Regions from separate parts of the Mesorhizobium sp. ArgA1 genome, predicted to be linked through region 1. Evidence: predicted binding sites of a transcription regulator. Region 1 holds the regulator's gene; each other region holds the start of a gene.
The links. The regulator PhoB, encoded in region 1, activates phosphate uptake and scavenging genes when phosphate is short. The targets are predictions, from matches to a motif close to TGTCATNNANCTGTCAT.

Region 1 (9,943 bases):
CAGGATGGCGCGCGCGATCGCCACCGACTGGCGCTGGCCGCCCGACAGCTTGACCACCGGCTCCTTGAAGCGCTGGAAACGCGGGTTGAGCCGGCCCATCACCTTGCGCGCCTCGGCTTCCATGGCGACATCGTCGAGCGTGCCCCAGCCGGTCATCAGCTCACGGCCGAGGAAGAGGTTGGCGGCGGCGTCGACATTGTCGGCCAGCGCCAGCGTCTGGTAGATGGTCTCGATACCGTATTTCTTGGCGTCGCGCGGGTTGGAGATCGAAGCCTCCTGGCCGTTGACGAAGATCTGCCCGGCATCGCGCTTGTAGGCGCCCGACAGGATCTTGATCAGCGTCGATTTGCCGGCGCCGTTGTGGCCGAGCAGCGCCACGACCTCGCCCGGGAAAAGATCGATGGATGCATCGTCGACGGCGCGGATGCCGCCGAAGGCGATCGAGATGTTGCGCATGTCGATCAGCGCTGTGCCGGTGTTTGCGGAGGCAGTCTTTTCCATGATCGTTCTCCTCCTAAACGCGCTTGCGGTAGACGGTGTCGAGAAACACCGCGACCACCAGCACTGCGCCGACGACGATACTCTGCAGCGGCGAGTCGACGCCGAGAAGCACCATGCCGGACTGCAGCGACTGCATCAAAAGCGCGCCCAGCATGGCGCCGATCACGGTTCCCGAACCGCCGGCCAGCGACGTGCCGCCGATGACGGCGGCGGCGATGACCAGCAACTCGTCCAGCGTGCCCAGTGCGTTGGTCGCGGAATTCAGCCTGGCCGACGAGATGGCAGCGGCGATCGTAGCCAGCACGCCCATGATCATGAACACCTTCATGGTGACCCAGCGTGTGTTGATGCCGGCGAGGTTGGCGGCTTCCGGGTTGCCGCCAATGGCAAAGACATAGCGGCCGAAACGCGTGCGTTTGGTGATGAAGGTCATGACGATGCCCACCATCACAGCCATCAGCACCGGAATGGCGATGCCATGGGCGATGAACAGCCCGCCTTCGGGAATGGCGATGTTGTTGGCCTCCGCATACCGCTTCACGATACCGACCGGCCATGGATAGGAATTGGCAACCCACACCGCGCCCAGGATGGCTGCGCAGGTCACAGTGCCTATCAGCGTCTCGGCCCAGATCGGTCGCAGCGGAAAGCGGAAACGCTTGCGCTGTCGGCGCCCGTTGAACAGCGCGAACACCACGGCAAGGCAGGCGACGATGCCGACGACCCAGCTCCAGGTCGCGCCGATCGATCCGGCGGGACCGCCACCCATCAGCTGGAAGGTGGCATCGAGCGGGGCCACGGTCTGGCCGCTGGTCACCCACCAGGCCGCACCGCGCCAGACCAGCAGGCCGCCGAGCGTGACGATGAAGGCCGGCACTTCGAGATAGGCGATGATAAAACCCTGGAAGGCGCCGATGAGAAGGCCGAGCGCCAGGCCGATCGCCAGCGCCAGCACCCAGATCCAGGGATTGCCAAGCTCAAGCCCGACAAAACGCACCAGGAAATGCACCTGCGCGAAGCCCATGACCATGCCGATCACCCCTTCGGCCGATCCAACCGACAGATCGATGTTGCGCATGACGATGACCAGCACCATGCCGGAGGCCATGATGGCGACCGCTGATGTCTGGACCGACAGGTTCCACAGATTTCGCGGTGTCAGAAAAAGACCGCCCGACAGGATGTGCAGGCCGACCCAGATGACCACCAGCGCGCCGACCATGCCGAGCATGCGGGTGTCGATCTCCGTCGCCTTCAGGAAGCGCGCGACCGCGCCGAGTTCCGACGCGCGCGCGGTGTCGGCCTGCGAAGTCGAGGTCGTGTCGGTCATGATGTCCTCCCAGCGGCTTGCCGTCTGACGCGGATGCCGGACCACAGCCTAGAAGTTAGCCGCCCGCGGCGGAAACACAAATTGCCTTGAAAAAACGCCGCGGCCTGTCAGCCGCGGCGTTACTCTACTTGAAGTCGGCAGATCAGTTGCAGGCAGCGACGCTGCCGGCGGCGACACCCGCGCAGACTTCGTCCTTCTTGATCCAGCCGGCGTCGATGACGACGTTGAGGTTGTCCTTGGTGATGGCAACCGGGGTCAGGAACAGCGACTTGACGGTGTTGCCGCCAGGCGTGGTGAAGTCCTTGGCTCCGGCAATGTCGCCGGTCTTCTTGCCGTCGGCGAGCTGCGAGGCGATCTCGGCGGCGTTCTTGCCGAGTTCGCGCGCATCCTTCCACACCGACACGGTCTGCGTGCCGAGCGCGATGCGGTTCAGCGCGGCATGGTCGCCGTCCTGGCCCGAGACCGGGACGGTTCCGGCCAGGCCCTGCGCCGTCAGCGCGGCGACGACGCCGCCGGCGGTACCGTCATTGGCCGCGACCACGGCATCGACCTTGTTGTCGTTGGCGGTCAGGAACTGTTCCATGTTCTTCTGGGCGTTGGCCGGCAGCCAGCCATCCGTGTAGGCCTCGCCGACATTCTTGACCTTGCCGGAATCGATGGCTTCCTTGAGCACTTCCATCGAGCCCGAGAACAGGAAATCGGCATTCGGGTCGGAACCCGACCCCTTGATGAAGACGTAGTTGCCTTCAGGCTTCGCCTTGAACACTTCGCGGGCCTGCATGCGGCCGACTTCCTTGTTGTCGAAGGTCAGGTAGAAGACGTCCTTGTTCTCGATCAGGCGATCATAGCCGACGACCGGGATGCCTTCATCCAGCGCCTTCTGCACCGCCGGGCCGATGGCCGAGGCGTCCTGCGCCAGGATGATCAGCGAGTTGGCGCCCTGCGAGATCAGGCTTTCGACGTCGGTCAACTGCTTGCCGGGATTGGACTGCGCGTCGGCGGAAATGTACTTGTCGCCGGCCGCCTCGATCGCCGCCTTCATCGCCGCTTCGTCGGTCTTCCAGCGCTCTTCCTGGAAGTTCGACCACGACACGCCGATGACCTTGTCCTTCGCCTGCGCGACCGACACCAGCGTCAGCGACATGGCGACACCCGCCAGCATGGCGGCTGCAAATCTGTTCATGATAATCCTCCCTGCGCCGCGCGCGGCGCGACAAAACTGGCCCGAAGGCCGGCACACAGAGGCTCTATTTTTTCGAGCCTCGAAAAAATACTGGTCCAACGGCGAGACCCTGTCAACATCGATTCTGATGGAATCTGATGGCCTCAGTGAATTTTTTCGGGACTCGCAATAAACAATGACAGCGCGGCCTGCTTCTGCCAATATTTGCTGGTGTCACCGACCGCCCTCACTATCATGAGGCGGGAGGAGGACCGGGAGGAAACAAAAAAGATGTCGGTTGGAATCCGCCACGACGATCTGCGCCGTCGCAACCGTGCGATGGTGATTTCGGCCGTGCGCCGGGCCGGCCAGCCGTCGCGCACCGAGATCGCGGCGACCACTGGCCTCAGCCATTCGACCATATCGGCAATCTCGTCCGACCTGATTGCGGAAGGCATCCTGGCCGAGAGCAAGCCAGGCGAGACCGGCGCGCTGAAACGCGGCCGGCCGCAAGTCGGCCTGGGCCTCAATCCGGAAGCGGCGGCGGTGATGACCGTGGTGCTGTCGCTTAATTTCCTTTCCGTCACTGTCATCGACTATGCCGGCCAGGTGGTCGCCGAGGAGCAGCGCCGGCTGGATACGTTGACCATGCCGCGCGACGAGCTGATCGGCGAATGCACGGCAATCGTGCGGCGGCGGCTCGAGGACCCCGACCTCGATGTCCAGAGCATCGCCCGCATCGCCATGGGCATCCAGGGCATCACCGATTCGCAGGCGCGCGCCATGCTGTGGTCGCCGATCACGCCGCTGACAGACATTGCATTCGCCGACATACTGGAAGCGGAATTCGGCATACAGGCCACCATGGAAAATGATTGCAACATGATGGCGGTGGCGCTGCAATGGCGCCAGCCTGAGCGCTATCGCGATGATTTCATCGCCATCCTGCTCTCGCACGGCATCGGCATGGGGCTGGTGCTGAAGGGCGAGCTGTTCACCGGCACCCATTCGTCGGGCGGCGAGTTCGGCCACATGATCCATCGGCCCGGCGGCGCGCTGTGCCGCTGCGGGCGGCGCGGCTGCGTCGAGGCTTATGCCGGCAACTACGCCATCTGGCGCAGCGCCAAAATGATGAGCGAGGATGCCGAACCGGTCGATGTCGGCGACGCCGACATGCGGGCGTTGGCTGCACGTGCCCGCGAGACCGATGGCCCCGAGCGCGAAGCCTACCGCAAGGCCGGCGAGGCGCTCGGCTTCGGCCTCGGCAGCCTGTTCGCGCTGATCGATCCGGCACCGGTCGCGATGGTCGGCGTCAGCGCCGCCGCCTTCGACCTGATCGAGCCGGCGCTGCGCGGGGCGATCGCCCAGACCGCCGGCGGCCAGCACTCGAAATCGATCTCTTTCGACACCGAGCCGAACGAATTGCCGCTGATCCGCGAAGGCTGCGCCATGCGCGCGCTGACCTTTGTCGACCAGGAGATTTTCGCGCCGGGCGTGCAGGCGCGAGCGGGCGCTGGAAAGAGCGTTGCCTGATCAGTCTTCCCTGATCGCATACCCCGCGCCACGGATGGTGCGGATCACATCCGGCATGCGGCCATTGTTGACAGCTTTGCGCAGGCGCCCGACATGCACGTCGACCGTGCGCTCGTCGATATAGATCGTCTCGCCCCAGACATTGTCGAGCAACTGGCTGCGCGAGAACACCCGGCCGGGGTGGCGCATCATGAATTCGAGCAGCCGGAACTCGGTCGGCCCCAGCCGTATCTCGCTCTTCTTGCGGTAGACGCGGTGCGACTCGCGGTCGAGCACGATGTCGCCGACCTTGAGCACGCTGGACAGAACTTCGGGCTTGGCGCGGCGCAGCAGCGCCTTCACCCGCGCCATGAACTCCGGCGTCGAGAACGGCTTGACCAGATAGTCGTCGGCGCCGGTGGACAGGCCGCGCACGCGGTCGCTCTCTTCGCCGCGCGCGGTCAGCATGATGATCGGCAGCCGCTCGGTCTCTGGCCGCATCCTGAGCCGGCGGCAGAGCTCGATGCCCGACACCGCCGGCACCATCCAGTCGAGCACCAAGAGATCCGGCACGTTTTCCTGCAGCCGGATTTCGGCCTCGTCGCCGCGTGTCACCACCTCGACCTGGTAGCCTTCGGATTCGAGGTTGTAGCGGAGCAGCACGCCCAGCGGCTCCTCATCCTCCACGACCATGATGCGTGGCGCAATCATCAGCAGTTCACCTTTATCAGGGCGATGTGGCCATCGCCGTTTCGTCCTGCTTCGGGCGATTGGCGGGCAATTGCTGGCCGGTCAGCACATAATACGCATTTTCGGCAATGTTGGTGACATGATCGCCGATGCGCTCCAGGTTCTTGGCGCAGAACAGGAGATGCGTGCAGGCCGTGATGTTGCGTGGGTCTTCCATCATGTAGGTCAAAAGCTCGCGGAACACCGAGGTGTATTTGACGTCGATGCGCTCGTCGTCATTCCTGAGCTTCGCCAGCGCTGCCGCGTCTGCCGCAGCATATTCCTCGACAACCCCCTGCACCTGGATCAGCACCAGCTGCGCCATCGCATCGATGGAATGCGACAGGTCGCGCGGCGTGACGCTCAAGCCGACGGTGCCGACACGCTTGGCGATGTTCTTGGCGAGATCGCCGATGCGTTCGAGGTCTCCGGCCATGCGGATCGAGCCGACCACGGCGCGCAGATCGTTGGCCATCGGCTGGCGTTTGGCGATCAGCGTGATGGCGCGGTCGTCGAGTTCGCGCTGGCGCGCGTCCATGATGGCGTCGTCGGAAACGACGCGCTGCGCCAGCGCATTGTCCGAAGTGAGCAGCGCCTTGGTCGAGCCGCTCACCATCGAGCCGGCCAGATCGCCCATGTCGCGGATCAGCTTGCTGATCTGCCCCAGTTCTTCATCGAAGGATGCGACGGTATGTTCACCCATGATCCTGGTCCTCGTGCCTGAAAATTCAACCGCTGGACGGCTCAGCCGAAGCGGCCGGTAATGTAGTCCTGGGTGCGCTTGTCGTCGGGGTTGGTGAACATCTTGTCGGTGGCGCCCTCCTCGACCAGGTAGCCGAGATGGAACATCGCCGTGCGCTGCGACACGCGCGCCGCCTGCTGCATCGAGTGCGTGACGATGACGATCGTGTAGTTCTGGCGCAGTTCGTCGATCAACTCCTCGACGCGGGCGGTGGCGATCGGGTCGAGCGCCGAGCAGGGCTCGTCCATCAGGATCACTTCCGGCGACACGGCGATGGCGCGCGCGATGCACAGACGCTGCTGCTGACCGCCGGACAGGCCGGTGCCGGGCTCCTGCAGGCGGTCCTTGACCTCGTTCCAGATCGCCGCCTTCTTCAGGCTGGATTCGACGATCTGGTCCATGTCGGACTTGCGCTTGGCCAGCCCATGGATGCGCGGACCGTAGGCGACGTTTTCGTAGATCGACTTCGGGAACGGATTGGGCTTCTGGAACACCATGCCGACACGGGCGCGCAGTTCGACGACGTCGATGCTCTTGTCGTAGATGTCGTCTTCGTCCAGCGTGATCTTGCCGGTCACCCGCGCCGAATCGATGGTGTCGTTCATGCGGTTGAGGCAGCGCAGGAAGGTCGACTTGCCGCAGCCGGACGGGCCGATCAGCGCCGTCACCTGGTTCTGTCGGACGTCGAGGTTGACGTCGAACAGCGCCTGCTTCTCGCCGTAGAACACGCCGACCTTGTCGCCGCGCATCTTGATGACTTCGTTCGACTTGGCGTTCATTTTGTCGCCCACTGCGTTTTCAAGGGACTGTTCGGTCATGATGTTCATACCAAATTGCCTTTTTTCTACCAGCGCCGCTCGAACCGGCGCCGAAGCACGATCGCGGTGATGTTCATGGCCATGAGGAAGACGAGCAGGATGATGATGGCGCCGGACATGCGCTCGACAAAGGCGCGTTCGGCCTCGTTTGCCCACATGTAGATCTGCACCGGCAGCGCGGTCGCCGGATCGAAAGGCGTCTTCGGATAGTCGGCGACGAAGGCGACCATGCCGATCAGAAGCAGCGGCGCTGTTTCGCCGAGCGCACGCGCCAGGCCGATGATGGTGCCGGTCAGGATGCCGGGGGCGGCAAGCGGCAGTATGTGCTGGAACACCATCTGCATCTTCGAGGCGCCAAGGCCAAGCGCTGCCGAGCGGATCGACGGCGGCACCGCTGCAAGGGCGGCGCGCGTCGCGATGATGATGGTCGGCAGCGTCATCAGGGTGAGCACCAGGCCGCCGACGAAGGCGGCCGAGCGCGGCATGCCGAGGAAGTTGATGAACACCGCGAGGCCAAGCAGGCCGAAGACGATCGATGGCACCGCCGCCAGATTGTTGATGTTGACTTCGATCAGGTCGGTAAAGCGGTTCTTCTTGGCAAATTCCTCGAGATAGATCGATGCGGCGACGCCGATCGGCAGCGCCAGGAGAAGCACGATCACCATCATGTAGAACGAGCCGATGATGGCCACGCCCATGCCCGACGTCTCAGGCCGGCTGGAGGCGCCATAGGTGAAAAGGCCGGTGTTGAAATGTTCGGCCATCGCGCCGTCGGTCTTGAGCTTGTTCATCCACTCGATCTGCTGGTCGGAGACCTTGCGGCGCGCCTCCTCGACGCCGAGATCGATCTGGCCCTTGAAGGCCGAGTCGAGATTGGCCGCCGCCAGTATATTGACGTCGCGCGTCGTGCCGATCACTGACGGATCGGCCATGACGATGTCGCGCAGCTGGACGCGGGCGCCTTCCGACAGGAAGCCCTTGAGCTTCAGCATCATCGGCTTGTTGGCCGGATCGATGCCGAGCTTGGCGACCAGCGCGCTGTCGGCAAGCTTGGGATAGTTCGCCTTGATCAGCACGCTCGGATCGGTGGCGCGCTTGTTCGACGGGTCAATGACCTTCTCGTCAAAAGTGATCGGCAGCGTCACCGTCGTCTGCCAGAAGGCCGTGTAGCCTTTCGAGACGATGGTGATCAGCATGATGGCCAGGAAGGCCAGGCCGACCGAGATCGCAATCATACCGTAGATGCGGAACCGGCGTTCGGCGGCATAGCGCGCCTTCAGCCCGATGTCGCGGCGCGGACGCGCAACCGCACCCGCCATCGTGTCCAGGGGAATGTCGGTCATTCGTACTGCTCCCGGTACTTGCGCACGATGTAGAGGGCGACGATGTTCATCACCAGCGTCAACGCGAACAGCGTCAGGCCGAGCGCGAAGGCGACCAGCGTCTGCGGCGAGTTGAACTCGAGGTCGCCGGTCAGCTGGTTGACGATCTTGACGGTGATGGTCGTCATCGCCTCGAATGGATTGGCGGTGAGATTGGCGGCAACGCCGGCCGCCAGCACGACAATCATCGTCTCGCCGATGGCGCGCGACGCCGTCAACAGGATGGCGCCGACGATGCCGGGAAGTGCGGCCGGCAGGATCACCCGCTTGATCGTCTCGGAGCGCGTCGCGCCGAGGCCGAGCGAGCCGTCACGCATGGCGCGCGGCACCGCGGTGATGATGTCGTCGGACAGCGAGGACACGACCGGGATCAGCATCACGCCCATCACCAGGCCGGCGGTGAAGATGCTCTGGCCCTGGATGAAGGGCGAACCGCCGGTGAGTGCCGCCGACAGGTCGCGCAGGAACGGTCCGAGCGTGACCACGGCGAAGATGCCGTAGACGATGGTCGGGATGCCGGCCAGCAGTTCCAGCGCCGGCTTGACCACCGAACGTACGCTGCGCGAGGCATATTCGGACATGTAGACCGCCGACATCAGCCCGACCGGCACGGCCACCACCAGGGCGACGGCGGCGATGTAGAGCGTGCCGGCGAGCAGCGGGATCAGGCCGAACTGGCCCTGGCTGCCGCCGGAGCCGGCGGCGGCGAAACGCGGATCCCACACGGTGCCGAAGAAGAAGCTCATCGGCGACACGCTTTCGAAGAAGGTGATGGTCTGGAACAGCATCGACAGCACGATGCCGACCGTGGTCAGGATGGCGATGGTCGACGCCGCGAGCAGCCCCCACAGCATCAGCCTCTCGACATTGTTGCGCGCCCTGGCGCGCGGCGCGATCTGCCGCAGCGCATAGAAGGCGCCTGCGACAGACAAGGCCAAGGTGACGACGGCGCCGAACAGGCCGAGCCTGTCCTGGACCGTGTTCGCATCGGCGGCGATCGGGATCATGTAATCCTGCGTATCGCTGGCCAGCGCCACGCCCTTGGCGATGAGCAGCGGCTGCAATTCAGTGAAGGTGGCGGGAAGCGGCGTGGCGGCATCGAGCCGGCGCAGGCCCTTGGCGAGGCTCTTCACCAAGCTGACGTCGAGCGCTTCGCTGGCGACCTTGGAGTCGACAGTGCGCTCGGGCAGGGCGGCGTGGATGTGCCGGTCAAGATAAAAGGACGAGCCGATGTCCCAGACGGCGAGCAGCAGGACGGCAGGCAGGACGGCGAGCAGAAAGGCCCACCAGCCGTGATAGTGGGCGCGCGAATGCGGCTTTACCTTGCCGGTATCGTGCGCCGCGGCGCGCTGGCGGCCGATCACGAAGGCGACCACGCCGATGACAACGACTATGGCGAGTACGAGCAAGGACGACATCACCCACCCCTGGGAAAGTTCAGATCGCCGCCGCCGTTGCGGCAAGCGGCGAAATCAGGGCGCGGATTTGGTCCGCGCCCCGATCCGGTCAGTCGATTACATGGTCTTTCCGGCGGCGAAGGCGTCGCGCTGGCTCTGACGCTCGGCGTCGGGAGCCGAAACCAGGCCGTACTGCGCGAGCGGGCTTTCCGGGCCGATCATCTGGTCGTCAAGGAAGAACTCGACATATTCCTTGAGGCCGGGGACGACGCCGAGATGCGCCTTCTTGACGTAGAAGAACAGCGGGCGCGACACCGGGTAGGTGCCGTCGGCGATCGTCTCGGTCGAAGGCACGATGCCTTTCACGGTG
Region 2 (9,943 bases), 810 kb from region 1:
GCTGCATCTGATCACCTATTTCACCGCCGGGCCGAAGGAGACGCGCGCCTGGACCATCCACAAGGGCGACAAGGCCCCGCAGGCCGCCGGCGTCATCCACACCGATTTCGAGCGCGGCTTCATCCGCGCCCAGACCATCGCCTACAACGATTACATCACCCTGGGCGGCGAAGTGGCGGCCAAGGAAGCCGGCAAGGCGCGCGACGAAGGCAAGGAATATGTCGTCCAGGACGGCGATGTGCTGCTGTTCAAGTTCAACACGTAAGAGTGCCATGTCCGTGAGGTGGGCTCGGCTTGACCTTGCTGGACGCCGGGTCTAAGCGCAGCAAACATCATCCGGCAGCGCCCATCTCGATAGTTCAGCCGGTCACAGTCCTGAAACAGGCGTCGTCCATGACACGCCTGCCCCAACCAACGGAGAGCGGCGATGATCAAGGCCTTCGTCGTTGACAATGACCGCCTGCGCCTCGCCGACGATCTCGTGGCCAATGGCGATCAGGTCGTCTGGGCCGACCTTCTCAACCCGACCAAGGAAGAAGAAGCCACGATTGAGACCTGGCTCGGCGTCGCCATCCCGACGCGTGAGGAGATGGAGGAGATCGAGATTTCGAGCCGCCTCTATATCGAGGACGGCGCCTACTTCATGACCGCAACTCTACCGGCGCAGACTGAAATCGACGATCCGCTGATGTCGCCGGTCACCTTCGTGCTTGCCGGTCCGAGACTGGTCACCATCCGCTATCACGAGCCGAAGGCGTTCAAGACCTTTCCGCTGCGCGCCGAGAAGGTGGCGACGGGCTGTACCACGGGCAACACCATCCTGATCGGCCTGCTGGAGGCGATCGTCGATCGGCTGGCCGACATTCTCGAACGCGCCGGCCGCGACATCGAGACGATCTCGCGCGACATTTTCGAAGCGCGCTCGACCAAGGTGAATAAACGCAACCGCGATTTCCAGGAACTGCTCAAGGCCATCGGCCGCAAGGAGGACATCGCCTCCTCGATCCGCGACAGCCTGATCTCGTTGCAGCGCCTCACCGGCTTCCTCGCCCATGTCGCGACCCAGATCAAGATGAGCAAGGACATCCGCGCCCGCATCAAGACCGTGTCGCGCGACGTGCTGTCGCTCGCCGACCACGCCACCTTCCTGTCGCAGAAGATCTCGTTCCTGCTCGACGCCACGCTCGGCATGATCTCGATCGAACAGAACGCCATCATCAAGATCTTCTCGGTCGCCGCCGTCATCTTCCTGCCGCCGACGCTGGTGGCCTCGATCTACGGCATGAATTTCGATGTCATCCCGGAGCTGAAATGGGAGTTCGGCTATCCCTTCGCCATCGGCATGATGATCCTGTCGGCGATCCTGCCCTTCTGGTATTTCCGTCGCCGCGGCTGGCTCTGACGAGATCTGGCTCAGCAAAAATCGCTTGACCGAATGCCGCCCGGACGGCATCCGGATGCCCGGTGATCGTACAACCTTGAACCGGATTAGGATCATGACCGGAAAGACCTGGGCCTATGAGGATTTCACCGAAGGCGCATCGATCGACCTCGGCGCCAAGCAGGTGAGCGCGGCCGAGATCGTCGAATTCGCCACCGAGTTCGACCCTCAGCCGATGCATCTCGACGAGGCGGCTGGCAAAGCCAGCATCCTTGGCGGGCTCGCAGCCTCCGGTTGGCACACCTGCGCGATCTTCATGCGCATGCTGTGCGATGCCTTCCTGCTGGACTCGACCTCGCAAGGCGCGCCCGGCGTCGACTATGTCAAATGGAAAAAGCCGGTGCTGGCCGGCGACATTTTGAGCGGCAGCACCACCGTCCTTGCCAAGCGGGTGTCCAAATCGCGGCCGCAGATCGGCCTCATCACCATGCGCAGCGAGCTTTTCAACCAGCGCGGCGAAAGCGTCTTCGAATTCGAGAACACCTGTATGTTCCAGACCCGTGAGGCCATGGCGTGACCCTCGACGAGTTCTTCGGCATCGGCGTCACCGTCGCTCTCGGCTCCTATACATTCGAGCCGGAGGCGATCAAGGCCTTCGCCCGGAAATACGATCCGCAGCCCTTTCATGTCGACGAGGAAGCAGCCAGGAGCAGCGTGCTCGGCGGCCTCTGCGCGTCGGGCTGGCACACCGCCGCTACCTGGATGAAGCTGAACCTCCAAACCCGCATGGACACCGAAGGCTGGACCGGCCCCGGCCCGGTGCCGGAATTCGGCCCCTCGCCCGGCTTCAAGAACCTGAAATGGCTGAAACCGGTCTATGCCGGGGAAACCGTCAGCTTCACGCGCACGGCATTGTCGCATCGCCCGATCTCGTCGCGTCCGGGATGGCGGGTGCTGGCACTGCGCGCGGATGCTTTCGATTCGACGGACAAGGTGCTCGAGTTCGACAGTGCGGTGCTGGTGAAAGCTTAGTAGCGCCTCTTCCTCCTCCCCCTGCGGGAGAAGGTGGATTGCCGCGCAGCGGCAAGACGAATGAGGGGTGCGTGACCGAGTGAGACGTTGGCGTTCCCTGGAACACCCCTCATCCGACCGAGCTTCGCTCGGCCACCTTCTCCCACAGGGGGAGAAGGGAAGACCTGCTCAATGTCCCTCAAATCCGATCAGCGTCCGCACCGAAACCCCCAGCGCTTCCAGCTTGGCGCGCCCGCCGAGATCCGGCAGGTCGATGACGAAGCAGGCCGCAAGGATGTCGGCGCCGATCTGCCTGAGCAGCTTGACCGCCGCCTCCGCCGTGCCGCCGGTAGCGATCAGGTCGTCGACCAGGATCACCTTCTCGCCCGGTGCAACACCGTCCTTGTGCATCTCCATCTCGTCCAGCCCGTATTCCAGGCTGTAAGCGACGCGCACCGTCTCGTAAGGCAATTTGCCCTTCTTGCGGATCGGCACGAAGCCGGCTGAAAGCTGGTGCGCCACGGCGCCGCCAAGGATGAAACCGCGCGCCTCGATGCCGGCGATCTTGTCGATCTTCTGGCCGGCATAGGGATGCACCAGTTCGTCGATGGCGCGGCGGAAGGCACGCGCATTGCCGAGCAAAGTGGTGATGTCGCGAAACAGGATGCCGGGCTTCGGATAGTCCGGAATGGTGCGGATCGCGGCGACCAGCGTGTCTTCGAGTGAGGATTTCATGAGCCGAGATTACCTGAAACGGAGGTTGTTGCGCGACAATTGTTCGATCGAACTGCAGCCCATCAGCTTCATGCCGCGCTCGATCTCGACCCGCATCTGCTCGAGCGCCCGTTCAACGCCGGGCTGGCCGGCCGCCGCCAGCGGAAACAGATAGTAGCGCCCGACGCCGACAGCTTTGGCCCCGAGCGACAGAGCCTTCAGCACATGCGTGCCGCGCTGCACGCCGCCATCCATGATGACGTCTATTTGGTCGCCGACGGCATCGACGATCTCGGCCAGCTGGTCGAACGCCGCCCTTGAGCCGTCCAGCTGCCTGCCGCCATGGTTCGACAGCACGATGCCGCTGCAGCCGATCTCGACGGCGCGTTTGGCGTCCTCCACCGACATGACGCCCTTGAGGCAGAACGGGCCTCCCCACAGTCTGACCATCTCGGCGACATCGTCCCACGTCATCGACGGATCAAGCATCTCGGTGAAGTAGCGGCTGATCGACATCGTGCCGCCGCCCATATCGACATGCTCGTCGAGCTGCGGCAGCTTGAACCCTTCATGGGTGAAATAGTTGATCGCCCAGCCCGGCTTGAGCGCGAACTGCAGCATGCCGGCAAGGTTGAGCTTGAAGGGAATGGCAAAGCCGGTGCGCTTGTCGCGCTCGCGATTGCCTCCGGTGATGCTGTCGACGGTCAGCATCATCACCTCGACACCCACCGCCTTGGCCCGCTGCATCATCGCCCGGTTGAGGCCGCGATCTCTGTGGAAATAGAACTGGTAGACCTGCGGACTGCTGCTGATCTTGCGCGCTTCCTCAAGGCTGACGGTGCCGAGCGAGGAAACGCCGAACATGGTGCCGAACTTGGCCGAAGCCTTGGCCACCGCGCGCTCGCCCTGATGATGGAACAGCCGCTGCAAGGCGGTCGGCGAGCAATAGACGGGCATTGCCAGTTTCTGGCCCATCACCGTTACCGACATGTCGATCTCGCTCACCCCGCGCAACACGTTGGGAACGAGGTCGCAGCGCTCGAAACTCTCGGTGTTGCGGCGATAGGTGACCTCGTCGTCGGCCGCGCCGTCGATGTAGTTGAAGATCGGCCCCGGCAGCCGCTGCTGCGCCATGCGCCGGAAGTCGGAAAAGTTGTGACAGTCCTTGAGCCGCATCATCGATCCATTCTCATGGCGGCACAGGCGTCCGCCTTTCGCTGCGTCGAATATCAACCGGACGCCGCCATGCCAACGCACCATTTGTCGAACGACCCCACAAACCCGGCCATGAACAGGAAAGGGGCGCCGAAGGCGCCCCTTTGTGTCGAAATCGGCTGCTAAGAAGCGGTCTACATGCCTAAGTCGGAACGCAGCTCCGCTTTGGCCACATCGTATTCGGCCTTGAAGTCATCGCGGTTGAGCACGACCGCGGCAATCACGCTGCCGGAAATCCTGCCCATCTCGACGTCGGACGGGTAGTGGATGCCGCCGACCACACGGTTGTGGGCATACTGCGCCGCACGCGCCATGATCTCTGGGCGTTTCTCCGGCACCATGTCGGCCAGGATGATGCCCATCATGGTGCCGACCGTGGCGTGGCCGGAAGGCCAGGACCCGGAGCTCGAAAGCTTGACCACGGGCTTGACGAGGTCGCTGAGTTGATGCGGACGCGGACGCTTCCAGACATCCTTGGCCGGGTCGACAACGGCGCCCTCGGTGGCCACCACGCGATCAAAGAAGGCGCCGAATTTCGGCAGCTTGTCCTTGTTGAAGTTCGGGCCCATGACATCGGCGAAGCGCCAGACATTCTCCTCCGCGTCAGCGACGGCGCTGGCCACCATCTCTGGTGTGCGCGTCACCTGCAGCGTCAGCACCGCGCCGAGCTCGGCCTTGGTCTCGGCCGAATCGTTGGCCGGCGGCGGCGGCAGGATCATCGTCAGGTCGATGTCCTTGTTGGTGACGAAAGGCTGGGCGTCATCGGCAAGGGCGACGGAACCAGTAACGAGCAGCAGGAAGCCCGCCGCGAGCGATGCATATCTTTTCATGGGTGCGATCCTTTGATGAGGGCAAGGCAGGATCGTCCCAGGGGGTGACGGCCATGTGACACATCCACCTGCCGAAATACAAAAAGGACGCCTTTCGGCGCCCTTTTTTGATTTCGCATGCTGCGCAGCCTTAGTGCGCCACGCCTTCCCAAACCTTGCGCTTGGTCAGATAGACCAGGGCGCCGAACAGAAGCAGGAACACCAGCACGCGAAAGCCGGTCTTCTTGCGGTCTTCCATATGCGGCTCGGCGGCCCACATCAGGAAGGCCGAGACGTCGCGCGAATACTGGTCGATCGTCTGCGGCGAGCCGTCATCATAGGTGACCTGGCCGTCGGAGAGCGGCTTCGGCATCTTCAGCGACACGCCGGACATGAAGTACGGGTTGTAGTGGGTGCCTTCCGGGATCACCATGCCGGCCGGCGGCGTCTGGTCGTAACCGGTCAGCAGCGAATGGATGTAGTCCGGGCCGCCCTGCGCATATTGGGTGAAGATGTCGAAGACGAAGCGCGGGAAGCCGCGCTCGACGCCGCGCGCCTTGGCCAGCAGCGACATATCGGGCGGAGCAGCGCCACCGTTGGAGGCGGCAGCCGCCTCTTCATTGGCGAACGGCGCCGGGAAATGGTCGGACGGCTTGCCCGGACGGTCGAACATGTCGCCGGCATCGTTGGGACCGTCATGGATGGTGTATTCGGCGGAAAAGGATTTTACCTGCGCCTCCGAATAACCGAGGCCTTCGAGCGTGCGGAACGCGACCAGGTTCATCGAGTGGCAGGCCGAGCAGACTTCCTTGTAGACCTTCAGGCCGCGCTGCAGCTGCGCCTTGTCGTAGGTGCCGAACGGGCCGGCAAAGCTCCAGTCCATTTCCTTCGGCTCGTCGATCGGGAAATGCGTCGGCGCGGCCGCGTTATGCGCCTCTTCAGCGGCCATCGCCACGCTGCCGACGGCACCAATGCCGCCAGCAAACAGGCCAAGCAAGGCGAGCGAGGTGAGAATCTTTTTCATGCCAAATCCCCTTAGATTCTCGCTCAGCCCTTGGTTTCCGGCGCGGCATTCGCACCTGCCGGATGTCCGCCACCGGCACCTTTGTTCTTCTCCAGCACCGCTTCGGTGATCGAATTCGGCAGCCTGCGCGGCGTCTCGATCAGGCCGAGCACCGGCAGGATGACGAGGAAAAAGGCGAAGTAGAACAGCGTCGCCGCTTGAGCGTAGCCGACGTAGTTGCCCGAGACCTCACCTATCATGAGGGTCAACAGACCGCCGCCTTCCGCCGGCTGCGAGCCCAGCCATCCCAGAAGGACCGCGTCGGCCACGAAGAGCCAGAAGAACAGCTTGTACCAGGGCCGGTAGACCGCCGAGCGAACCTTCGAGGTATCGAGCCACGGTACCAGGAACAGCATGACGATGGCGCCGAACATGCACAGCACGCCGCCGAGCTTGGAATTGATAGGCCCGATGTTGAAGGTGATGGCGCGCAGGATCGCGTAGAACGGCAGGAAGTACCATTCCGGCACGATGTGGGCCGGCGTCTTCAGCGGGTTGGCGACCGTGTAATTGTCCGGATGGCCGAGGAAGTTCGGCAGGTAGAAGACGAAATAGGCGAAGACGAACAGGAACACGATCATGCCGAACGCGTCCTTGATGGTCGCATAGGGCGTGAAGGCGACGGTATCGGTCTGCGACTTGACCTCGATGCCGGTCGGGTTCGACTGGCCGACGACATGCAGCGCCCAGACGTGCAGCACGACGACGCCGGCAATCATGAACGGCAAGAGGTAGTGCAGCGCAAAGAAGCGGTTGAGCGTCGGATTGTCGACAGCGAAGCCGCCAAGCAGCAGCTGCTGGATCCAGTCGCCGACCAGCGGAATGGCGCTGAAGAAGCCGGTGATGACGGTGGCGCCCCAGAAGCTCATCTGCCCCCAGGGCAGCACATAGCCCATGAAGCCGGTTGCCATCATCAGCAGGTAGATGATGCAGCCGAGGATCCACAGCAGCTCGCGCGGCGCCTTGTAGGAGCCGTAGTATAGCCCGCGGAAGATGTGGATGTAGACGGCGACGAAGAAGAACGAGGCGCCGTTGGAATGGAGATAACGCAACAGCCAGCCCGAATTCACGTCGCGCATGATCTTCTCGACCGAGCCGAAGGCGAGATTGGTGTCGGCCGTATAGTGCATGGCCAGCACGATGCCGGTCAGGATCTGCGCCACCAGCATGATCGCCAGGATGCCGCCGAAGGTCCAGGCATAGTTGAGGTTGCGCGGCACCGGATAGGCGATGAAACTGTCATAGACCATGCGCGGCAGCGGCATGCGGGCGTCGAACCAGCGTTCGATACCGGTCTTGGGCGTATAGGTCGAGTGTCCCTCGCTCATCGAAATATCCCCTGCCTCAACCGATAAGGATTTTGGTATCGGAAATGAACTTGAATACCGGCACGGCCATGTTTTCCGGCGCCGGGCCTTTGCGGATGCGGCCGGCAGTGTCGTACTGCGAACCGTGGCACGGGCAGAACCAGCCGCCGAAATCGCCTTCCTGGCCGAGCGGAATGCAGCCCAGATGCGTGCAGACCTGCACCATCACCATCCAGGCTTCCTTGCCGGGCGTGGTACGGTTGGCGTCGGTCGCCGGCGCATCGGCCGGCAGATTGGCGTTACGGGCGATCGGATCCTTGAGGTCGGCCAGGTTGACGGCCTCGCCGTCCTTCATTTCCTGCTCGGTGCGGTTGCGCACCACGACCGGCTTGCCGCGCCATTTGACAATCAGCGACATGCCTGGCGTCAGCGAGGAAACATCGACCTCAACCGAAGCCAGCGCCAGCGTCGAGGCATCGGGGCGCATCTGGTCGATGAACGGCCAGGCGACGGCCCCAGCGCCGACCACGGCGGCCATGCCAGTGGCGACGTAAAGAAAATCACGACGGTTGGGATCCTGGGTGTCGGTTGCGCTCACGGGTGCCTGATCCTTTCGCCTCTTCCGAGCCGGTGGCCGAGCTTTGTTCCCGCTCCATCGCGCCGGCCCGACAGCGCATGGCGAACAAGCTAGCGAATTCCTCCGGCATTTGGAGTTCGGTTTATGCGTGAAGCCCGTTTTTGTCCAGCGGGGTCAGGCCACAAGGGCAGATTGTCGCGGGGACAGAACAGCGCGTCAGTCGGCCAGTTGCCCAAAGACCTGAAAAGGCGGCTAAACGACAGGAAAATACCAGCAAATCCGAGGGTCCCCGCCGGTCTCGACAGGCCATGTTGCCGTGATCTAGTCTCGCTGACATGGCACACATCATCGACCTCGAGACCTGGACCAGGACGCCCGGCCTTTGGCAAGGCGAACTGCAATTGGGCGCCTACGGCTCCAGCTCCTGCCTGATCTTCAACTACCAGGCAGAGATCGGCGGCGGCCCGCGGCTGCACACCCACCCCTATTGCGAGATCTTCATCATCCGCAAGGGCACCGGCCTGTTCACCATCGGCGACCAGCAGATCGAGGCCACTGCCGGCCAGATCCTGATCGTGCCGCCGAACACACCGCACAAATTCACCAATCTCGGCCCAGGCCCGCTCGAATCGACCGACATCCACGAAAGCGGCAGTTTCATCACCGAATGGCTGGAATGATTGTTTGCCGGCCGATGATCTCTAGCTCGCGCCGAGCCTGACCAGCACTGCCCTCGGGATGTCGTACTCGCGGATCACCGCATCATGCCGGCGCAAGCCGCAGAGTTCGCGCTGGATGAAATAGGCGTGCACCGCCGCGGCGGCTTCCTTCAGCAGCCGGGGGCGCTGTTCGCTGTCGCTGTTCTCGCGCAGCCTCTTCAGTGTCTCGTCGACACGCTGACCAGTACGGCCAAGTGCGGCCGCCTTTTCGGCCAGAATCTCGTGGCCGAGCAGGTCGAGCGCGCTCTCCTGCGCGCTGCTGCGTCCAAAGTTCGAGGGCATCCTGACCGACATCTCAGCGTTCTACTCTGCCGGCCGCGTCTCTTCCAGCACGCTTTCCTCGTTATAGAGGAAGCCGCCGGACTGCCGTTTCCACAGCCGCGCATAGAGCCCGTCGAACGCCACCAGCTCATCATGCGTGCCCTGTTCGACGATGCGGCCGCCGTCCAGCACCACCAGCCGGTCGAGTGCCGCAATGGTCGACAGCCGATGCGCGATGGCAATGACCGTCTTGTTCTCCATCAGCCGCGTCAGGTTCTCCTGGATCGCCGCCTCGATGTCGGAATCGAGCGCCGAGGTCGCCTCGTCGAGGATCAGGATCGGCGCGTCCTTGAGGAAGACGCGAGCGATCGCCACGCGCTGGCGCTGGCCGCCCGACAGTTTCACGCCGCGCTCACCGACAAAGGCCTCGTAACCGGCACGGTCCCGGTTGTCGCGCAGGCCCAATATGAACTCGTGCGCCTCGGCCTTCTTCGCTGCAGCGACCACCTCGGCATCGGTTGCATCGGGCATGCCGAGCTTGATGTTGTCGCGCAGCGAACGGTGGAACAGGGCCGTGTCCTGGCTGACCACGCCGATATTGGCGCGCAGCGAATTCTGCGTCACGTCAGCGACATCCTGGCCGTCGATGGTGATCGACCCGCCTTCCAGATCGTAGAGGCGCAAGATGAGGTTGGCGAGCGTCGTCTTGCCGGCACCCGACGGCCCGACCAGCCCGACCTTCTCGCCCGGCTTGACGACAAGGTCGATGCCATTGAGCACGCCGAACCCCTTGCCATAGTGGAACTCGACATTCTTCACCTCGATGCGGCCGCCGGCGACGACAAGCTCCTTCGCATCGGGTGCATCGATCAGTCCGAGCGGCTGC
Region 3 (9,943 bases), 290 kb from region 1:
ACCTGGCCGGCGCTGAGCGGATGCTCGGGGATGCGGTGGCGGGTCTGGATGATCGTGGCGGTCGCCGTGTCGGTGGTGACGGCGACATTGGCGACCTTTTTGAAGAAGGCGCGGATCGAGACCGCATTGGTGGTGTCGTCGGCGCCCTGGTCGATGACCTTCAGCACATCGTCAGGGCCGATGATCGAGGCGGTGACCTGCACGCCGCCGGTGCCCCAGCCATAGGGCATCGGCATTTCGCGCGACGCGAACGGCACCTGATAGCCGGGGATGGCGATGCCCTTCAGGATCGCCCGGCGGATCATCCTTTTGGTCTGCTCGTCGAGATAGGCGAAGTTGTAGGTGGCGATGTCGGTCATGGCGATCACGTCCGCTCTGTGGTATGGATTTGGCATCCAGGACGCGGGAGAAGACCCTGATGGACTCGACCGGTTGGATGCATGTTGGCGTGCTGTTGCTGGTGTTCGCCGCAGTTGCGGCCTTCGCGCTGCGGAAGATGTTTCTCCCCGCGCCAAAGGAAAGCGCGAGTGGTGAGGCTATCACTGGCAGCAAAGAGTGGAACGAGGCGCTGAATGGCCACCACAGCGCTGGTCATGGTGGCAGCGGAGACGGCTGAAATCATTCCGCCGCCTCCCGCTTGTCCTCGGCCGCCCTATCCGCATTTTCCCGCGCCTCGTATTCGGCGCGCATGCGGCGCACCAAATCGAGCTCGGCCTGGAAGTCGACATAGTGCGGCAGTTTCAAATGTTCGACGAAGCCGGTCGCCTGGACATTGTCGGAGTGTGAGATGACAAATTCCTCGTCCTGCGCGGCGGCCACGACATCCTCGCCGAGTTCGGTTGCCCGCAACGCGCGGTCGCAGAGCGCCATGGCCATCGCCTTGCGCTCGCTCTGGCCGAAGACCAGGCCATAGCCGCGGGTGAATTGCGGCGGCGCCTTGGCCGAACCCTTGAACTGGTTGACCATCTGGCATTCGGTGACGCGAACGCTGCCGAGCGGCACGGCGAAAGGCAGCTCCGGCACGTCGAGCTCCAACTCGACCTCGCCGATACGGACCTCGCCGACAAAGGGGTGGTTGCGGGCATAGCCGCGCTGGGTGGAATAGCCGAGCGCCAGCAGGAACCCTTCGTCGCCACGTGACAGCGCCTGCAGCCGGATGTCGCGCGCCATCGGAAATTCCAGTGGCTCGCGGGTGATGTCGCCGGGGACATGATCCCCAGGCATCTCTCCATCCGGCTCGATCAAGCCTTCGCGGGCGAGGATCGCCGAGACACGCGGCATCGCCTCCGCCTCGCCGGCGCGTTGCAAAGGTTCGGCGACTTCGGCGCCGGCGGCAAGCTCGGGGTCGAGCAGCCGGTGCGTGTAGTCGAAGGTGGGCCCAAGCAACTGGCCACCGGGCAGGTCCTTGTAGGTTGCCGACACGCGCCGCTCGACCAGCATGGCGCCGGTGTCGATGGGATTGCCGTAGCCGAAGCGCGGCAACGTGGTGCGGTAGGCACGCACCAGAAAGATCGCCTCGATCATGTCGCCGCGCGCCTGGACGATGGCGAGTGCGGCCAACTCGCGATCATAGAGCGAGCCTTCGCTCATCACCCGGTCGACGCCGAGCGCCAACTGCTCGACGATCTGGTCGAGGCGCAGTGCCGGGACCGAACGGTCGCCGCGCCGGCGGTCAGCGAGCAGGCTGTGGGCATTGGCGATAGCGGCCTCACCGCCTTTTACCGCGACATACATTTTTACGCCTCCATCGTCTTGATGCGCGTCGTTCGCGGCAGGCAGGCGACGCCGTCGGGCGCTGCCAGAATGATGTCGACGCCGCGCGGAAAGCGCCCGATGTTCTGCTTCCACTGTTCGACGAAATGCCGCGGCATCTGCGCCGGCGCGATGGTCGCGCTGGTTTCGATGCCGGGACCTTCGAGCAGCAGCGGGGCGCCGGAGGTGAGGTCGCTGACCCGCAGGATCAATGTCGTCGAGCGATCGGGATAGTCCTGCGTGCCCTGCGAGAAACCGTCGAGGGCTGCCATCTCCGCAGGGTTGGCGATCACAGCGAAATGCGCATCGGCTGGCGTGTTGGCGAGCGGCGCGCCGGTGTGGAAGCCAAGCCAGGATTTCACCGCCGCGGACCCCTGCAGAGCAGGGTCGAGCCAGAGTGGGGTATCGTTGTCGCACAGCGCCAGCGCGATGGCGCCGGCGGTCGCCGACAGCGGCGCCGGCGGCAGGGTGAAGGCCGGCAAAGGCTGCACGCTGCCCGGTCGCGCCATGGCGTCCATGACCGCGCGGAAGACGGTCTGGGCGTTGAACACAGGATCGGCGAAACCGCCGTCGATCGATTGGGCTGCGATATCCATCAGTCTTCTCCGCGCACCATGGTGAAGAAATCCACTTTCGTAGCCGCCGTCTCGGCGCGGCGTTTTTCGCGCGCCTCGGTCTGGGCCGCCCGCAGCGGCGCGACCAGGGCGGTCTCGACCGTCTGGCGCTGCGCAGGGTCCTGCCAGAGCGCGTCGACGATCGCCGCCAGCTTCGCCTTCTTCCGGTCGCGGCCGAGCATGTAGCTGTGGCCGACCTGCCCGCTCGGCAGCCGCACGGTGGCGCGGGTGACCGTCGCCTCGCCGACATTGAAGGGCGCGCCGCCACCGCCGATGCGGCCGCGCACGGTGACCAGGCCGGTTTCCGGTCCGCGCAGAAGCTCGGCTTCCGAGGTCAGGCCGGCCTCGTTCCAGAGCCGGGCGATATCGCCGCCGCTGGCCTGCGCCAGCGTCGCCATGACGGCTTTGCGCTCGGCCCGGTCGCGCGCTTCCTGTCCTCGCATGCAGCAACTCCCTGACTATGCAAAATTTGTCTAGTGATATAGACAACTATACAAATTATACCTATTATCTAACCCGTGTCCATGACGGGTGAATGACAGGGCGTGATCGGGGGCAAGAATGGCCGGGCATAAGATGGTGAGCAGTATTGAACGGCGCAGCGGGGTCTCGCTGTGGCGGCAGATCGCCGACCAGATCCTGCATTCGATTGCCGCTGGCGACTTTGCCGAGAATGCCGTGCTGCCGCCGGAGGTGGCGTTGGCCGAACGCTACGGCGTCAATCGTCACACGGTGCGCAGCGCCATATCAGCCTTGGTGCAGGACGGCGTGCTTCGAGCCGAACAGGGACGCGGCACATTTGTGCTGTCGCGCAAACGGCTGTCCTATCCGATCGGCGCGCGGACGCGGTTTTCGACGGGCCTGCAAGGACAGACGTCGGAACGGCATATCGTGCTGCTTACATCAGTGGTCGAGCCGGCCAGCCAGCGCGTCGCCGAGGGGCTTGGCCTTGCCAGGGGCATCGAGGTGATCCGGCTGGAGACGCGCGGCGAAGCCGATGGACGGCCGGTGTCGCGCGCTGCCAGCTGGTACGAAGCAAAGCGTTTCGCCGGCATCGAGAAGGCGATGGCCGAGACAGGATCCATCACCGCTTCGCTCAAGCGCTTCGGCATCGACGATTATCTCCGGCAGTCGACTGTTCTGTCCGCGCGCCACGCCGATGCCGCCGACCTCGCCGATCTCGATCTGCAGCCGGGCGCCATCGTGCTGGTCGCCACCGCTGTCAATGTCACGCCGGACGGTCAGCCGATCCAGTTTGCCGAAACGCGGTTTCCGGCCGAGCGGGTGGAGTTGAAGCTGTCGGCACTGTGACCAAGGGCTCGAGACGGTAAGCTATCCCACCTCGATCACCGCCTTGATCAGGCCGGATTTCTCATGCGCCCAGCGAGCCAGATCGCGCGGCGTGCCGGCGAGCGTGGTGCGATGGGTGACGAGTTTGGCCAGAGGCACGGCACCGTTGCGGATCGAGGCGGCGACATGGTCGAAGTCGGCGCTCAGCGCGTTGCGGCTGCCGACCAGCGTCATCTCGCGCTTGTGGAATTCCGGATCGGAAAAGACGATGTCGTCCTTGACGACGCTGACCAACACCAGCGTGCCGCCATGCGCGACGTGGGCAAAGGCGGACTGCACCGAGGCGGTGTTTCCGGTGGCGTCGAAGACGACGTCGAAACCCTCGCCGCCGGTTGCCTCGCGAACCAACTCAGCGGCGTTTTTTTTCGAAACATCGAGGATGGCGAATCCGAGTTCGGCTTGAGCAAAACTCAGCCGCTCGCTGCTCATGTCGAGCAGGCTGACGTCGAGCCCGGCGATACCGGCGAAGATGGCCGTGCCGAGCCCGATCGGGCCGGCGCCGATCACCAGCGTGCGGGCGTCCGGTTCGGCGCGGGCGCGGCGAACGGCATGCGCGCCGATGGCGAGGAATTCGACAGCGGCGGCGTCCGCCAACGACAGGCCGTTGGTCGGATAGAGATTTTGTGCCGGGACAAGAATTTGCTCGGCCATGGCGCCGTCACGATGGACGCCGAGCACCTCGATCTTGACGCAGCAATTGGGCTTGCCGTGCCGGCAGGCGATGCATTTGCCGCACGCGAGATAGGGGTTGATGACGACCGGTTCACCGATGGCCAGATCAACGCCTTCGCCGGCCTCGACGACGGTGCCCGACACCTCGTGGCCCATGATGCGGGGGTAGGCGAGGAACGGGTGCTTGCCCTCGAAGATGTGGTAGTCCGTGCCGCATATGCCGACATGGCTGACCGCGACCAGCGCCCAACCCGCAGGCGGCGCGCCGGGTGCGGCGCGATCTTCCAGGACAAGATCGCCGGGCGAGCGGCAGATAACGGCTTTCATTCAGCAATTCCAGTGTTCAAAAGGGCGCCGGTCCGTCGAGCGGACCGGCGCAGTCAGGGAGGATTATTTGCCGCGACGGCGCAGGCCGTCGAAGTAGACGATGACGATGATCAGCACGCCGGTGATGATGCGCTGCCAGAAGGCGTTGACGTTGAGCAGGTTGGCGCCGTTGTTGATGGTGGCGAGGATGAAGGCGCCGAGCAGCGGTCCGTGCACCGAGCCGACGGCGCCGAACAGCGAGGTGCCGCCGATCACTGACGAAGCGATCGCCTGCAGCTCCCAGCCCTCGGCCTGGGTCGGGTTGCCGATGCCGATGCGCGAGGCGAGCAGCACGCCGACGAATGCCGCGCACAGGCCCGACAGGGTGTAGGCCATGAAGATCGTGCGCTGGACGTTGACGCCGGACAGGCGCGAGGCCTCGGCATTGGAGCCGACCGAAAAGAGATAGCGGCCCCAGCGGCTGTGATGCAGGAAGATGTAGGCCGGGATGCCGACCAGGATCACCATCCAGAACAGGTTGGGGACGCCGAGGAAGGAGTTGCGCGAGAACTCCTGGAATGGGTCGTTGTTGATCGAGATCGAGTTGCCGTTGGTCATCAACAGGCCAATACCGCGCAGCGAGGTCAGCGTCGCCAGCGTGATGATGAAGGGCGGCAGGCCCATCTTGACGATGCCGAAGCCGTGGAACAGGCCGATGGCGACGCCGACCAGCAGGGTGAGCAGAACGGCGAGGAAGACCGGGACGCCGGCATTGATCAACATCGCGGCGATGACGGTGGCGAAGCCGACCACCGCGCCGACAGACAGATCGATGCCGCCGGTGATGATGACGAAGGTCTGGCCGACAGCCAAAATGGCGATCATCGAACCCTGACGCAAAAGGTTTGAGATGTTGTTGGCTGAGGCGAAGCTTGACGTCGCCAGCGACAGGACAACCCATAGCAGAACCAGCAGCGCCAGCAGCGTCAGTCCGAACAAGGCGTTGTAATTGCGTTTCGGTCTTTCGACAGCGGCTGCTTCGGTGCTCATGTCTGTCCTCCCAGCTTTTCTTGTTTCTCGGCGAGCGCCTGTGTGAGAATTTCCTCGTGGTCGGCGGTGCGGAAGCCGTGCGTGGCGACAAGCTTGCCGCGCCGGAACACGTGCAGCGTGTCGGCCAGTTCATAGACTTCCGGCAGATAGGACGAGATCAGGATGATGCCGGCGCCCTTCGACAGCAGCGCGCCGAACAGACGGTAGATCTCGGCCTTGGTGCCGACATCGACGCCGACCGTCGGCTCGTCGAAGATGAACAGCTTGGCGCCGTGCGCCAGCCATTTGCCGATGACGATCTTCTGCTGGTTGCCGCCCGACAGGCTGGACGCCAGCGCATGACGCGTCGGCGTCTTGATCCTGAGGTCGGCGATCTGGCGGTCAGCCTCGGCCTTCTCCTTCGCGCCGGAGATCAACAGGTTGCTGGAGATGCGTTTGTAGATCGGCAGATTGAGGTTCATCCCGACCGGCAGGTTCAGGCACAAGCCCTGGTCGCGGCGGCTTTCCGGCGCCAGCGCCATGCCGAGTTTTATCGCGTCATGCTCGGAATTGATGTGGACCGGCTTGCCTTGCCACAGGACCTCGCCGGCCGACTTCTTGTGGCGGCCATAGAGCGTGGTGACGAACTCGCTGCGGCCGGCACCGATCAGGCCGTAGAGCCCGACGATCTCGCCCGCGCGCACAGTCATGGAGACATTCTCGAAGCCTTTGCCCGACAGGTTCCTCGTCTCGACGATCGCAGCGCCCGGGGAAAAATGCTCCTTGTGGTAGACCTGCTCGATCGAGCGGTTGATCATCAGCTTGACCAGCTCGGCGTCGTTGGTCTCGGCAATGTTGCGGGTGCCTACCAGCGTGCCGTCGCGCAGCACGGAGACGCGGTCGGCGAGCTCGAAGACCTCTTCCATGCGATGGCTGATATAGATGATGGTGACGCCTTCTCCCTTAAGCCGGCGGATCAGCGTGAACAGCTGGTCGGCCTCCTTGCGGGTGAGGTAGGCGGTCGGCTCGTCGAAGATCAGGAATTTTGTGCCGCGAACGGTGGCGCGGGCGGCGGCGATCAGCTGCTGCTGACCGATGGTGAGGTCACCCAGCATGACATGCGCCGGCAGATCGAAGCCGAGGCCGTCGATGATCTCCTGCGCTTCCCTGACCATGGCGCGCTGCTGCAGGATGCCGAAGCGCGAATTCTCCTCGCCGAGGAACATGTTGGCGGCGACGGTGAGGTGGCGGCAGAGCACCACTTCCTGGTGCACGGCATTGATACCGAGCGCCATCGCCTCATGTGGCGTAGCGAGCGCTGCCGGCTTGCCCTCCCAGATGACATCGCCGGAGGTGCGCGGCATGACGCCGGTCAGAAGCTTGATGAGGGTCGATTTTCCGGCGCCGTTCTCGCCGACGATAGCGTGGATCTCACCGGCCTTGAAAGCAAGGTGCACCGGCTTCAGCGCATGCGTGCCGGGATAGCGCTTTTCCAGCCCATGCAGTTCGAGGATCGTCCTGCCGGGTTCCAGCGTTGGGGCCGGGTGCAGTTCCTGCGCCGTCGACGTCATGACAATCCTCCCAGATTGGTCTTGCGGTTGGGCACGCAGCGATGCGGGGCATCGTCAAGGCATTCGGCCGGCCTCTATGGGGCCGGTGAGGGATGTTTCCGGGGCCGCGAAGCCCCGGAAACGATACTTGTCGAGCTGCTTAGTTGAGCTTCGGGTTGAGCAGCGCGTCGATCTTCGGATCCTTCATATTGTCCTTGGTAACCAGATTGGCGCCGGTGTCGACATTGGCCTCGACGTTCTCACCCTTGGACGCCGCGAGCGCGGTCTTGATGCCGTCATAGCCCATCCGGTAGGGATCCTGGACGACGAGGCCGGAGATGACGCCGTCATTGAGGAACTTGATCAGCTTCTCGTCGCTGTCGAAACCGATCAGCGCGACCTTGCCGGCAAGGTTGTTCTCGGCGATCGCCTGGCCAACGCCCTGCGCCATGATCAGGTTTGACGCGAAGATGCCCTTCAGGTCAGGATTGGCAGTGATCAGGTCGGTCGCGATGTTGAGGCCGGTGGTAGCCTGGCCGTCGGCGTATTTGTCGGCGATCAGTTCGAGGCCGGGATATTTGGCCTTGAGCTGTTCCTTGAAGCCCTGCGCGCGCTGTTCGAGCGAGCCGGCGCCGGGAAGCGCGGTGATCAGCGCAACCTTGCCCTCGACCTTGCCGCCGTTGGCGGCGCCGATCGCGGCGGCGAGACCGTCAGCTGCGACGCGGCCGCCCTGCACGTTGTCGGTGGTCAGGAACGAGGTGAAGGCTTTGGAGTCGGCGCCGGAGTCGATGCCGATGACCTTGACCTTGGCCGCGGCCTCGTCGATCGGCTTGCCGAGCGCCTTGGCTTCGGTCGGCGCAATGACGACGGCGGCCGGGTTGCCGGCGACGGCGTTCTCGAGGATCGAGATCTGGCCGTTGACGTCGGTTTCAGCCTGGGCGCCGAGCTCCGGCACATTGACGCCGAGATCCTTGCCGGCCTTGCGGGCGCCGGCCAGGACGATCTGCCAATAGAAGGACGTGGTGTCCTTGACGATGATCGGAATGGTCACATCCGCCGCCGAAGCCGGCGCCGTGTGCAGCGCGCCGGCAAGCATCGAGGCGGCTGCAAGCGCGACAAGTGAGCGGCGGTTGAGAATGCTGGTCACGAATTTCATTAGGAATCCTCCCTAGATCGCCCGGTGAAGGTTACGGAAGCTCCATTCGGATAGGCGTGGCCCAAACGGAACTTTATCAATAAAAAACAGTTGCCGCTTTTTGATAGTGCATCGACCCAGCCGACGCAAGCGGTGTTTCACATCGGCCTGCACATGGCTCAGCGGCGAAGAAAGTCTCCTTACCGATCCTCTGTGGCACGTTCCGGCGCTCCCGATCCTCCATCACCGTCATGGAATATTAATTCCACAACTCAGTCAATATGGAATGTTCATTCTTTCTTGAGAATCGCGTGATCGTGGCTTTTCGTCAGCCGAGCTCCTGCACGATGGTGTAGGGAGCGTAGCGGGCGAATTCCGTTTGCGGCACCTTGATGTCGAACAGGTCGAGATTGCGTGTCAGATTGGCGGCTTTGGCCGTTCCGGTCAGCACGCTGGCCACGACAGGTTCGTGCAGTGGAAACTGCAACGCCGCCGCCGCCAGCGGATAGCCGCCCTCATCAGCGATTTTCTCCATCGCGCCGACACGCTCGAGTATGTCCTGCGTCGCCGGCGCATAGTCGAAATGGGCGCCATGCACCGGCCCGGTCGCCAGGATGCCGGAGTTGAAGACGCCGCCGATGATCAGCGAGGTCTGGCGCTCACGGCAAAGCGGCAGCAGCTCGGCCTCGGCCGAGCGGTCGAGCAGCGAATAACGGCTGGCGAGCAGGATGCAGTCGAGCGGCGCTTCGCGCAGAACGTCGAGGCAGATTTGCACCTCGTTGACGCCGAGCCCGTAGGCGGAAATGACGCCGGACGATTTCAGCTCTTCCAGTGCCTTCAGGCCGCCATCCATCAGCTGGCGAAAGTGCAGCTTCGTCTTCTCGACGCCGTGCGTATAGGCGCCGATGTCGTGGACAAACAGGATGTCTATCCGGTTTAGCCCGAGCCGCGCGTAGGAGAACTCGACCGAGCTCATGATACCGTCATAGGAATAGTCGTAGTCGAGCGCGAAAGGCAGCGGGTCGACATAGGAGTGATCGGGAACCTGGTCTTCCGGCACGGGACGGAACAGCCGTCCGACCTTGGTCGACAAGACATAGGAATCCCGCGGCTTGTAGCGCAGGAAATCGCCGGTCCGACGTTCCGACAGGCCAAAGCCATAGAAGGGCGCGGTGTCGAAATAGCGCAGGCCGGCCTCCCAGGCGGTCTGCAGCGTTTCCATCGCCGCCTCGCGCGGGCAGGCCCGGTAGAGACCGCCGATCGCCGCACCGCCAAAACTTATCTCGGTGACCTCGAGCGCAGTCGTGCCGATGCGGCGTTTGTTCATCCGAAGCCTCCCCAATGCATTTCGCCATTTCAACGGCGGACTGTTTTGACGCAATTCCGGACGGAAAACCGATTACACTTTTACTGGAATTGCTCTGCGGGCTGTCTTTTGCGGCCCATGTTTTTTCGGTGTTTACAGCGTGGCGCCGAGGTGCCACGGCACGAATTCGTTGTCGCCGTAGCCGAACGCCTCGCTCTTGGTCTTGCGG

Region 2: the regulator PhoB is predicted to act here: its motif matches at 5,196-5,212, upstream of ACWGTI_RS02360 (acid phosphatase).
Region 3: the regulator PhoB is predicted to act here: its motif matches at 2,891-2,907, upstream of phnF (phosphonate metabolism transcriptional regulator PhnF).

Annotation. Positions count from the first base shown of each region.
Region 1 is NZ_JBSKBQ010000001.1:1,313,251-1,323,193, forward strand. It holds gene ACWGTI_RS06425 (ATP-binding cassette domain-containing protein) at 1-501, opposite strand, end outside; gene ACWGTI_RS06430 (sugar ABC transporter permease) at 515-1,831, opposite strand; gene xylF (D-xylose ABC transporter substrate-binding protein) at 1,974-3,014, opposite strand; gene ACWGTI_RS06440 (ROK family protein) at 3,285-4,526, shown strand; gene phoB (phosphate regulon transcriptional regulator PhoB) at 4,527-5,216, opposite strand; gene phoU (phosphate signaling complex protein PhoU) at 5,233-5,937, opposite strand; gene pstB (phosphate ABC transporter ATP-binding protein PstB) at 5,979-6,803, opposite strand; gene pstA (phosphate ABC transporter permease PstA) at 6,821-8,137, opposite strand; gene pstC (phosphate ABC transporter permease subunit PstC) at 8,134-9,594, opposite strand; gene ACWGTI_RS06470 (substrate-binding domain-containing protein) at 9,691-9,943, opposite strand, start outside.
Region 2 is NZ_JBSKBQ010000001.1:498,701-508,643, forward strand. It holds gene ychF (redox-regulated ATPase YchF) at 1-265, shown strand, start outside; gene corA (magnesium/cobalt transporter CorA) at 428-1,402, shown strand; gene ACWGTI_RS02340 (MaoC family dehydratase) at 1,497-1,958, shown strand; gene ACWGTI_RS02345 (MaoC family dehydratase) at 1,955-2,413, shown strand; gene ACWGTI_RS02350 (adenine phosphoribosyltransferase) at 2,582-3,127, opposite strand; gene ACWGTI_RS02355 (alpha-hydroxy acid oxidase) at 3,137-4,282, opposite strand; gene ACWGTI_RS02360 (acid phosphatase) at 4,456-5,151, opposite strand; gene ACWGTI_RS02365 (cytochrome c1) at 5,282-6,154, opposite strand; gene ACWGTI_RS02370 (cytochrome b) at 6,178-7,521, opposite strand; gene petA (ubiquinol-cytochrome c reductase iron-sulfur subunit) at 7,538-8,098, opposite strand; gene ACWGTI_RS02380 (cupin domain-containing protein) at 8,413-8,757, shown strand; gene ACWGTI_RS02385 (DUF6665 family protein) at 8,779-9,090, opposite strand; gene ACWGTI_RS02390 (ABC transporter ATP-binding protein) at 9,100-9,943, opposite strand, start outside.
Region 3 is NZ_JBSKBQ010000001.1:1,019,054-1,028,996, reverse strand. It holds gene ACWGTI_RS04990 (alpha-D-ribose 1-methylphosphonate 5-phosphate C-P-lyase PhnJ) at 1-359, opposite strand, end outside; gene ACWGTI_RS04985 (hypothetical protein) at 419-616, shown strand; gene ACWGTI_RS04980 (carbon-phosphorus lyase complex subunit PhnI) at 619-1,734, opposite strand; gene phnH (phosphonate C-P lyase system protein PhnH) at 1,737-2,348, opposite strand; gene phnG (phosphonate C-P lyase system protein PhnG) at 2,348-2,809, opposite strand; gene phnF (phosphonate metabolism transcriptional regulator PhnF) at 2,928-3,677, shown strand; gene ACWGTI_RS04960 (zinc-binding alcohol dehydrogenase family protein) at 3,699-4,715, opposite strand; gene ACWGTI_RS04955 (ABC transporter permease) at 4,779-5,744, opposite strand; gene ACWGTI_RS04950 (sugar ABC transporter ATP-binding protein) at 5,741-7,294, opposite strand; gene ACWGTI_RS04945 (substrate-binding domain-containing protein) at 7,434-8,429, opposite strand; gene ACWGTI_RS04940 (aldo/keto reductase) at 8,737-9,735, opposite strand; gene ACWGTI_RS04935 (UxaA family hydrolase) at 9,868-9,943, opposite strand, start outside.